DNA from 4 places in the Streptomyces sp. NPDC056128 genome. Region 2 is predicted to be linked to each of the others. Evidence: riboswitches for the same ligand, from Rfam matches in the RefSeq annotation. Region 2 holds a riboswitch; each other region holds the start of a gene.
The links. A riboswitch is a leader RNA that binds a small molecule or an ion and turns the genes downstream of it on or off. The one in region 2 is predicted to bind cyclic di-AMP.
Positions count from the first base shown of each region.

Region 1 (2,180 bases), on a different contig from region 2:
CCCGGCGCCGTCCAGACGCAGTTGCTGCTCGGCCGCACCGGATCCGACCGGCACGACCGCGTGTGGGCCGCACAGGTGCTCGGCACCTACTGCCTCGGCGGCACCCTCACCTCCCGCCTGGACCGCGTCCTGCGCGAGGAGAAGGGCTACACCTACGGCGTCCGGGCGTTCGGGCAGGTGCTGCGGTCCGCGCCGGACGGCACCGGCGCCGCCATGCTCGCCATCAGCGGCTCCGTCGACACCCCCAACACCGGTCCCGCCCTGGAGGACCTGTGGACGGTGCTGCGCAAGCTCGCCGCGGAGGGGCTCACCGACCCCGAGCGTGACGTGGCCGTGCAGAACCTGGTGGGTGTGGCGCCGCTGAAGTACGAGACGGCCGCGGCCGTGGCGAGCACCCTGGCCGACCAGGTCGAGCAGCATCTGCCCGACGACTACCAGGCGACGCTCTACCGTCAACTGGCCGCCACGGGCACCGTGGAGGCCACGGCGGCGGTCGTGAACGCCTTCCCGGTCGACCGTCTGGTGACCGTCCTCGTCGGTGACGCCGCGCAGATCAAGGAGCCCGTCGAGGCCCTCGGCATCGGTGAAGTCACCGTGGTGGCGGCCGAATAGCGGCACGCGCGGGAGGAGGCCCCGGTGACCGGAGTGTCACCGGGGCTGCCGTTTGTCCGAATTGAGGGAGAGGCTGCCTGTCTGCCCTGTGGCATGCGCTACAAAAGCGCTGTTGCGTTTGAGGATTGAACACAGCCGCGTTTAGCGTCATCCGGGCTGTTCGTCAGGCAGTGCGCCGCACCCGCGGCACCGGACAGTCATCGCCGAGTCCCCGTACGGCGCGAGCCAGGGGAGCCGGGGACCCACCGTAGTCCCTGGGGTGAATCGGACGCCCGCGCGCGCAGCGAGGGGGTCCGTAGGAGACCTTCCTGCTCCGAACCCGTCAGCTAACCCGGTAGGCGAGAGGGAAGGAAAGGACCAGCCTCTACATGGCGTTCACGCGCGCCACCGGGAAGCACCGGCGTCCCAGCAGGATGCACCGCAGTACCGCCCGCGCGGCGGGTGTCGCGGCCCTCGCCACCACCGGCGTCGTCGGCACCCTCGCGGCTCCGGCGCTCGCCGCCGAGCCCGAGGTGGAGCGGAGCGGACTCACCCCGGTCATCAGCATCGGCGACTCCCTGGCCGAGGAGATCGACGCCCAGGCCCTCGCACAGCGGCAGGCCGCCGCGGACGCCGCCGCCCGTGAGGCGGCCCAGGAGGCCGCGCGCGAGCGGGCCGCCGAGGCGGCCAAGGAGGCGCGCGAGGCCAAGGAGCGCGCCGCGCGGGAGGCGGAGCGCAAGCGCCTCAACACCTTCGTCCCGCCGATCACCTCCTCCTACGTCTCCACCGCGTACCAGGCCGGCAGCTCCCTGTGGTCCTCCGGCAGCCACACCGGCATCGACTTCCACGCCTCCAGCGGTACGACCGTGCACGCGGTCGGCGTCGGCACCGTCGTCGAGGCCGGCTGGGGCGGGGCGTACGGCAACCAGGTCGTGATCAAGATGCACGACGGCACGTACACGCAGTACGGGCACCTGTCGTCCGTCGGCGTCTCCGTCGGCCAGTCGGTCGACCCCGGCCAGCAGATCGGCCTCTCCGGCGCCACCGGCAACGTCACCGGGCCCCACCTGCACTTCGAGGCCCGTACGAGCCCCGAGTACGGCTCGGACATGGACCCCGTCGCCTACCTCCGCTCCCACGGCGTGAACGTCTGACGGCGGACCCCGCCACACCATCCGAAAGCCCCGGCCTCCGAGCCGGGGCTTTCGGTTTTCGTCGGCGCGCGGCCGCCCGTCGTAGGCCAAAAAATATCCATGAAATCCGCTCCGCCGTCGGAATATCCGCTTGATTGGCCTAGAGTCGCTGGACACGTCAATCGTCGACGTTTCACGGGGATTAAGGCGGAGGTCGGTCATGCGTATTCCGGCGCATTCGGTGTGCACGGCGATCCGGGACGACATCGTCGCCGGAGTCCACGCGCGCGGGGGCCGGCTCACCGAGGAACTCCTCGCCCGCCGCTACGGCGTCTCCCGCGTCCCGGTCCGCGAGGCCCTGCGCACGCTGGAGGCCGAGGGCTTCGTGGTGACCCGGCGGCACGCGGGCGCGTGCGTCGCGGAACCGACCGAACAGGAGGCCGCCGACCTGCTGGA
Region 1 covers NZ_JBHJVQ010000043.1:42,692-44,871, reverse strand. Annotated here, with positions in the region: gene ACFC1X_RS38240 (M16 family metallopeptidase) at 1-612, shown strand, start outside; cyclic di-AMP (ydaO/yuaA leader) riboswitch at 804-968, shown strand; gene ACFC1X_RS38235 (M23 family metallopeptidase) at 981-1,745, shown strand; gene ACFC1X_RS38230 (GntR family transcriptional regulator) at 1,945-2,180, shown strand, end outside.
Region 1: linked by a shared signal. The riboswitch ahead of ACFC1X_RS38235 (M23 family metallopeptidase) and the one ahead of ACFC1X_RS09080 (transglycosylase SLT domain-containing protein) in region 2 are both predicted to bind cyclic di-AMP.

Region 2 (2,180 bases):
CGCCATCTGGTGGTGACGGGGCGCCCGGCACCCCGGGTGCGGCCCCTGCTCGACCGCCTGGGGTGCACGGGGCTCGCGGTGTGCGGGCAGGGCGCGCAGGTGTACGACGCCGGCGCGCACCGGATGCTGTGGTCGGTGACCCTGGACCGGGAGCTGGCGGAGACCGCGCTCGGCAAGATCGAGGCCGAGGTGGGCCAGGTGTACGCCGCGGTCGACCAGGACGGCGTCGACGGCCTGACCCTCATCGAGCCCGGGTACCTGATGCCCCACCCCACGCTGCCCGCGGTGCGGGTGGAGCGGCGCGACCAGCTGTGGCGCACCCCGATCAGCAAGGTGCTGCTGCGCCACCCCGACCTGAGCGACGACGAGTTGGCGTCGACCGCGCGCGCGGTGGTCGGCTCCCTCGCGACGGTCACCATGTCGGGGCCCGGCACGGTGGAGCTGCAGCCGTGCGGCATCACCAAGGCGACCGGCCTGGCGCTGGCCGCCGAGCACCTGGGGGTGGGCCGCCGGCGCACGATCGCCTTCGGCGACATGCCCAACGACATCCCCATGTTCGACTGGGCGGCGCACGGCGTCGCCATGGCCGGTGCCCACTCCGAACTCAAGGCGGTGGCCGACGAGGTCACCACGACGAACGAGGACGACGGCGTGGCCGTCGTCCTCGAACGGATCTTCTGAACGTCCCTGTACAGCTCAGTACGGCTCAGTACGCGCCGAAGACGTTGTCGATCGAGCCGTAGCGGTCGGCCGCGTAGTTGCAGGCGGCGGTGATGTTGGCGACCGGGTCGTACGGGTCCCAGGAGGTGCCCTCGACGTGGTACGCCTGGAAGGTCGGGGCGATCACCTGGAGCAGGCCCTTGGACGGGGTGCCGTTGATGGCGTTGATGTCCCAGTTGTTGATGGCCAGCGGGTTGCCGGACGACTCCCGCATGATGTTGCGGTGGATGCTGTCGTACGAGCCGGGGATGCCGTGCTGCGCCATGATGTCCATCGACTCGCGGATCCAGCCGTCGAGGTTGTCCGGGTACGTCGTCGCCGCCGTGGCGGCGGTCTTGGTGGCGGCCGGGGTGGCCGCGGACGCGCCGGTGGCGCCGATGAGCGGCAGGGCGAGCACCGCGGCACCGGTGCCGGCCACGGCGAGCTTGCGGGCGATGCGGGTGGTCCGGGCGTGACGGTTCTGACCGATGGCAGACATGCTGTGTCCCTCTCCTGACGCCTGCGAGGTGAGCTGTCGGGTTCGGGCGGGGAGGTGCCCGGCCGCGCCCTGACGGGTACGGCTTCACCCCGAGCCGCTCCGGTGGTGACCGGTGCGGCGACTTACCTGGGTCCCCCGCTCCTGCCGGCGAGTGAGTTGAGTGGATGACTGTGTGTCCGGGCGATGGCAGGATTCGGCGTCCGCCCGACAGGCCGGGAACGTATGCGAGAGCACATGTCCGGAACAAGTGCAGGAATCACCCAACGTCCTGTTGACCTTGGTCTGAGGCATTTCGGGGTCTTGATCCTTTGCGGTTGCCAAGCCTCAACTGGCTTGCGGCGCAAAGGGAGGGCACAGGTTGCGGCGGGGTTGCCCGAGGGTGCTGCAGAGTGAGCCAACTCACGGGCCTCAACAAGCGCGGCAAAACGGGCATTAATCCCAACTGCGCCCCAACCGGCCCTCGATGCAGAGTGCTTCACCCGTCCGGTGTTTTCGCGCGCCGGGAGGGCATCCGTTCGGGACCGGGGAGGCGATATTGAAATCGGCCAATATGTGCTCATATCGACTGATCAAAAACATACCGCTCATGATCCGATACCGACCGGCCTGTAACGGTGGGCGCTAGCGGTGATCGAAAGGTGACCGGATACGCTGACTCGAGTGGTGGCAGCGACCTATCGACAAACCAGGTAATCGCCAGTAGGCACCAGCAGACAGGAGACCCCTCGTGACCGTCGTCGGGCCGTTCGGGCTGAGCGTGCGGGACCAGGCTCTGGAAGCCGATGTCCAGGCCGGATTGGTCGCGGTCGAGGAAGGGTTGCTTGAAGCAACCAAAAGCGAGGTGCCCTTCATCACGGAGGCCGCCCAGCACCTGGTGCGGGCCGGCGGCAAGCGGTTCCGGCCGCTCCTGGTGATGCTCTCGGCCCAGTTCGGCGACCCCTACGCCCCCGGGATCGTGCCCTCGGCCGTGGTGGTGGAGCTG
Region 2 covers NZ_JBHJVQ010000003.1:218,842-221,021, forward strand. Annotated here, with positions in the region: gene ACFC1X_RS09075 (HAD family hydrolase) at 1-681, shown strand, start outside; gene ACFC1X_RS09080 (transglycosylase SLT domain-containing protein) at 707-1,198, opposite strand; cyclic di-AMP (ydaO/yuaA leader) riboswitch at 1,203-1,358, opposite strand; gene ACFC1X_RS09085 (polyprenyl synthetase family protein) at 1,926-2,180, shown strand, end outside.

Region 3 (2,180 bases), on a different contig from region 2:
CGGCGCCTTCCGGGAGGCCGCCGAACAGGAGGCGACGCTGGAGGCGGTGGCGCAGCGCCTGGAGCGGGCGCTGGCCCGCGAGGGCACCCGGCGCGAGGGACTGGACGCCTTCGAGGGCTTCACCACCGCCGTCCTGGCCGAACTCCCGCACGGCGCCGGGACCGTACGCATCGTCAACCGCGGGCATCCGCCGCCCCTGCTGCTCCACGGCGACGGCACCGTGGGGTCGCTGCCCGCCCGGGAGTCGGCGCTGCCGCTCGGCATGGGCGAGCTGGGCGTGTGGCCCGACCGCGCGGAGGAGACCGCCTTCCCCGGTGGGGCCACGCTGCTGCTGTACACCGACGGGCTGTCGGAAGCCCGGGACGACCGGGGGGAGTTCTACGATCCGTACGCGCGGCTGTCCGGCCGCGTCTTCCGCCACCCGGCGAAGCTGCTCGACACCCTCGCCCGCGACGTGCGCCGCCACTCCGGGGGCGGGATGGCGGACGACATGGCGCTGCTCGCCGTACGGCGGCCACGGCGCGGCGAGCATGATCATTGTCACGAGCCGTGACGGGGTGGCGTCCCTCCGCATAACAACTGACGATCCGTCAGAAGAAAGTGGCGTGAAGGGGAATACTGACCGGCGGTCAACTCGCCCGGTTTTCACCGATCCTGAGGTGTACGTCCGGGCTGTTTTCGTTAATGATCAAGAGGAACAGCTTGGAATCCGGGCCCCGGGTCTATTAACGTTCGATAACGCAGCGCGGTCGTCCCAGCCGTCACAGAAGGCGGCTCCGTGCGCACGCGCCGAATCCCGCAAGGGAACCGGGGAACCACCACATTGGGGTGAATCGGGCGTTTGACGTCGTGGCAACACGGCTGCATGCGCGCGTAGGAGACCTTCCTGCTCCGAACCCGTCAGCTAACCCGGTAGGCGAAAGGAAGGAAAGGAGTACGCCCACGTGGCGTCCAACCGGCCTGCCCCCGAGGCCCCGTTCGTGCCCAGTCGGCACGACACCGAAACCTTCGGCTACGAGAGTTACCGCACCGAAGAGGGCCCTTGGGAGGAGTGGAATCCCACCGAGGACTCCATCCGCCCCGTACGCGGCCGGCACCGCGTCGCCAAGCAGCGTGGCGGGCTCGCCCGCAGCTCCACCGTCCTGGGCGTCGGTGTCATAGCCGCCGTCGGCGCGGGCGGCATGGCCAGCGCGCAGACCGGCAAGCCGCCGGTGTCGATCTCCATGCCGGACCTGCCCAACGTCGGCTCGCTCATCTCCGACGAGGACGCGCCGCAGCCGGAGGGTTCCAGCACCCCGCTCAGCGGCATCGGCGTGACCGCCGCCGCCGACACCACGGAGGGCACCGACACCGCGGGCGCCGGTGAGTCCCTGCGGGCCCGGATCATGGCGCAGGCCGAGCAGCAGCAGGCCCAGGTCGAGACCAAGGCCGCCGCCGAGGCCGCCGCGGCCGCCGAGAAGAAGGCCGCGGAAGCCGCCGCCAAGGCGGAGAAGGAGGCCGAGGCCAAGGCCGCCGCCGCCAAGAAGAAGGCGGAGGAGGAGGCCGCGAAGAAGGCCGAGGCCGAGCGCCTGGCCAAGCTGGCCAAGCAGTTCACGCTGCCGACCTCCTCGTACACGATCTCCTCGACCTTCGGCCAGGCCGGCGCCTACTGGTCCTCCGGCCACCACACCGGCCTCGACTTCGCCGCACCCACGGGCACGCTGCTCAAGGCCGTGCACAGCGGCACCATCACGTCGGCCGGCTGGGACGGGTCGTACGGCTACAAGACCGTGCTCACCCTGGATGACGGCACCGAGATCTGGTACGCCCACCAGTCCTCCATCAGCGTCAGCGTCGGCCAGGAGGTCACCACCGGTGACGTCATCGGCCGCGTCGGCGCCACCGGCAACGTCACCGGCGCCCACCTCCACATGGAGGTCCACACCGACGGCGGCTCCGGCATCGACCCGATGGCCTGGCTGCAGAGCAAGGGCCTCACCCCCTGAGTCACCGGCCCATCCGCTTCCCCGCTGGTCCCCGGCGGTCCTGACGGCAACCCCCCGACGTCAGGGCTGCCGGTTTGCGGGGTTTTCGCGTCCGTACCGGAATGACCTGATCCGGTGCGTTCGTTGACGCCCTACATGACTTCTCTGCGCAAGCTCGGCTCCTCCGACCTGGAGGTCTTCCCCCTCGCCCTCGGC
Region 3 covers NZ_JBHJVQ010000009.1:8,846-11,025, reverse strand. Annotated here, with positions in the region: gene ACFC1X_RS19265 (PP2C family protein-serine/threonine phosphatase) at 1-553, shown strand, start outside; cyclic di-AMP (ydaO/yuaA leader) riboswitch at 778-933, shown strand; gene ACFC1X_RS19260 (M23 family metallopeptidase) at 945-1,985, shown strand; gene ACFC1X_RS19255 (aldo/keto reductase) at 2,121-2,180, shown strand, end outside.
Region 3: linked by a shared signal. The riboswitch ahead of ACFC1X_RS19260 (M23 family metallopeptidase) and the one ahead of ACFC1X_RS09080 (transglycosylase SLT domain-containing protein) in region 2 are both predicted to bind cyclic di-AMP.

Region 4 (2,180 bases), on a different contig from region 2:
AGGTCGCCGTCGCGGACCATCTTCCAGAACTCGGCGCCGTCCGCCGGGTCGCTCAGCGGCAGGTTCACATTGCGGACGCCCGGCAGCTCGACGTCCGGGCCTTCCAGCTTCTGGTCGGCCGCGTTGCGGAAGTCGAAGATGGTGTGCAGGCCGAGGGTGGCCAGGAAGGCGGCGTCCTCCCCGGTGGCGTGCGCCAGGTGGCCGCTGCGGAACAGCACGCCCTGCCGCACCCGTCGCCCGTCCGCGGCCGGCAGTCCGCCGACGTCCCGGAAATTGCGCACACCGGTCAGCTCGGGTTCGGTCGACGGGACCTGCTGCGTCACGGGGACTCCTCCCACTCCGCCCCGCCGACGCTGCTCGGCGGCGGGCTCGCCTCGACGATACGGCATCCCCTGTCTGCGCCAATGAGTTGTCCACAGGGCATTAAGGGCGGCCTCGGGCCTTCTGTCCGAATTGACGCCTTAATTCCAACTGGCGCTGAAATGCGAAAGGGTGGAGAAGTGGCGCGTGAGCAGCGTCATATCCGTAACCGTGCGTCGCCCGTCATGTCCACGTAATCAAGCCGGTTTTCAAGGACGTTCGCTCGAAATGCCATTCCCCGAATCGACGGAGTGTGACCGGATATTCCCGTAAAGGATCAATCGGAACACCTTCCGGCGGAACCCTTCGCTTGTCCGGGTGCGTCTTGGTCCCTTACGTTCACCACCGATCCGGACGGACGCCTAATCCTGCCGCCGACCGGAGCCCACTCTCATCCACCACCCGTACCGGCAGGAGCGGGGGACCCACAGGTACGAATGCCTGTTCCGGTTCCCGGAACGGCTTGGGGTGAAGCCGCGTTTCGGCGCGGCCGGGCATCTCCAGCCCGAACCCGACAGCTCACCTCGCAGGCGCCGGAGAGGAATTCGCCATGCCCGCGAAGGGTAAGCACCGCCGTACCAGGGCCATGCGCCTGACCCGCACCATCGCCGTCGCCGGAACCGGTGGCGCCGCGCTCGCGCTCCCGCTGATCGGGGCCGCCGGCGCCAACGCCGCCCCCGCGCACTCCGTTTCCGAGCAGTCCGTGCAGTCCATTCCGACGACGGCGAAGAAGGCCGCCGCGAATGGCGCCGAGAAGAACTCGGACGCGCGGACCTACACCGTCAAGAGCGGCGACTACCTCTCGCGGATCGCCGACGAGCAGAACGTCGACGGCGGCTGGAAGAAGCTGTACGAGGACAACCGCGAGGCCGTCGGTTCGGACCCGTCGCTGATCCACCCCGGCCTCAAGCTCTCGGTCGGCGCCAAGGCCGCCCAGCCGAAGGCCCCGTCCGCCGCCCAGTCGGAGAAGCCGGCCGCCGAGAAGCCCGCCGCCGAGAAGCCGGCCGAGGCGGAGAAGCCCGCCGCCAAGCCGGCCGAGAAGTCCACGGACGCCGAGCAGGCCTCCGCCTCGGACGCCGGCACCAGCAGCGGCTACACCTCCCCCGTCGCGGGCGGCACCGTCGGTACCCCGTACCACCAGTCCGGCAGCATGTGGTCCAGCGGCTACCACACCGGCACCGACTTCGTCGTCCCGACCGGCACCCCGCTCAAGGCCGTCGGCGCGGGCACCGTCGTCTCCGCCGGCCCCGGCGGTGCGTACGGCAACCAGGTCGTCATCCAGCTCGCCGACGGCCACTACGCCCAGTACGCCCACCTCTCCTCCCTCTCCGTCTCCGCCGGCCAGTCGGTGACGGCGGGCCAGCAGGTCGGCCTCTCGGGTGCCACCGGCAACGTGACCGGTCCGCACCTGCACTTCGAGATCCGCACCACGCCGGACTACGGGTCGGACATCGACCCGGTCGCGTTCCTGCGCTCGCACGGCGTCTCTCTCTGACGCACGGCCAGGGCGCAGCCCCCACGCCACCGAAGGCCGGACCCCGATCCCCGGGTCCGGCCTTCGGTGTATTCCGGAATTGACCAAGCCTTTAGGCGTGGCCTTTCTCACCGACCGTCAATCCCTTCCTACGGTCGCGTAGGTCACATTCCAAGGTGAATCATGGCCCGATGTGGCAGACGATTCGAAGAATGACAGCAGAGCAGTGATCGGGTCGTACGTGGCGCTGGGGGACAGCTTCACCGAGGGCGTCGGCGACCGCGGCCCCGACGGGGCGTTCGTCGGCTGGGCCGACCGATTCGCCGTACTGCTCGCGGACCGGCGC
Region 4 covers NZ_JBHJVQ010000001.1:767,188-769,367, forward strand. Annotated here, with positions in the region: gene ACFC1X_RS03325 (tyrosine-protein phosphatase) at 1-323, opposite strand, end outside; cyclic di-AMP (ydaO/yuaA leader) riboswitch at 750-906, shown strand; gene ACFC1X_RS03330 (peptidoglycan DD-metalloendopeptidase family protein) at 911-1,855, shown strand; gene ACFC1X_RS03335 (SGNH/GDSL hydrolase family protein) at 2,061-2,180, shown strand, end outside.
Region 4: linked by a shared signal. The riboswitch ahead of ACFC1X_RS03330 (peptidoglycan DD-metalloendopeptidase family protein) and the one ahead of ACFC1X_RS09080 (transglycosylase SLT domain-containing protein) in region 2 are both predicted to bind cyclic di-AMP.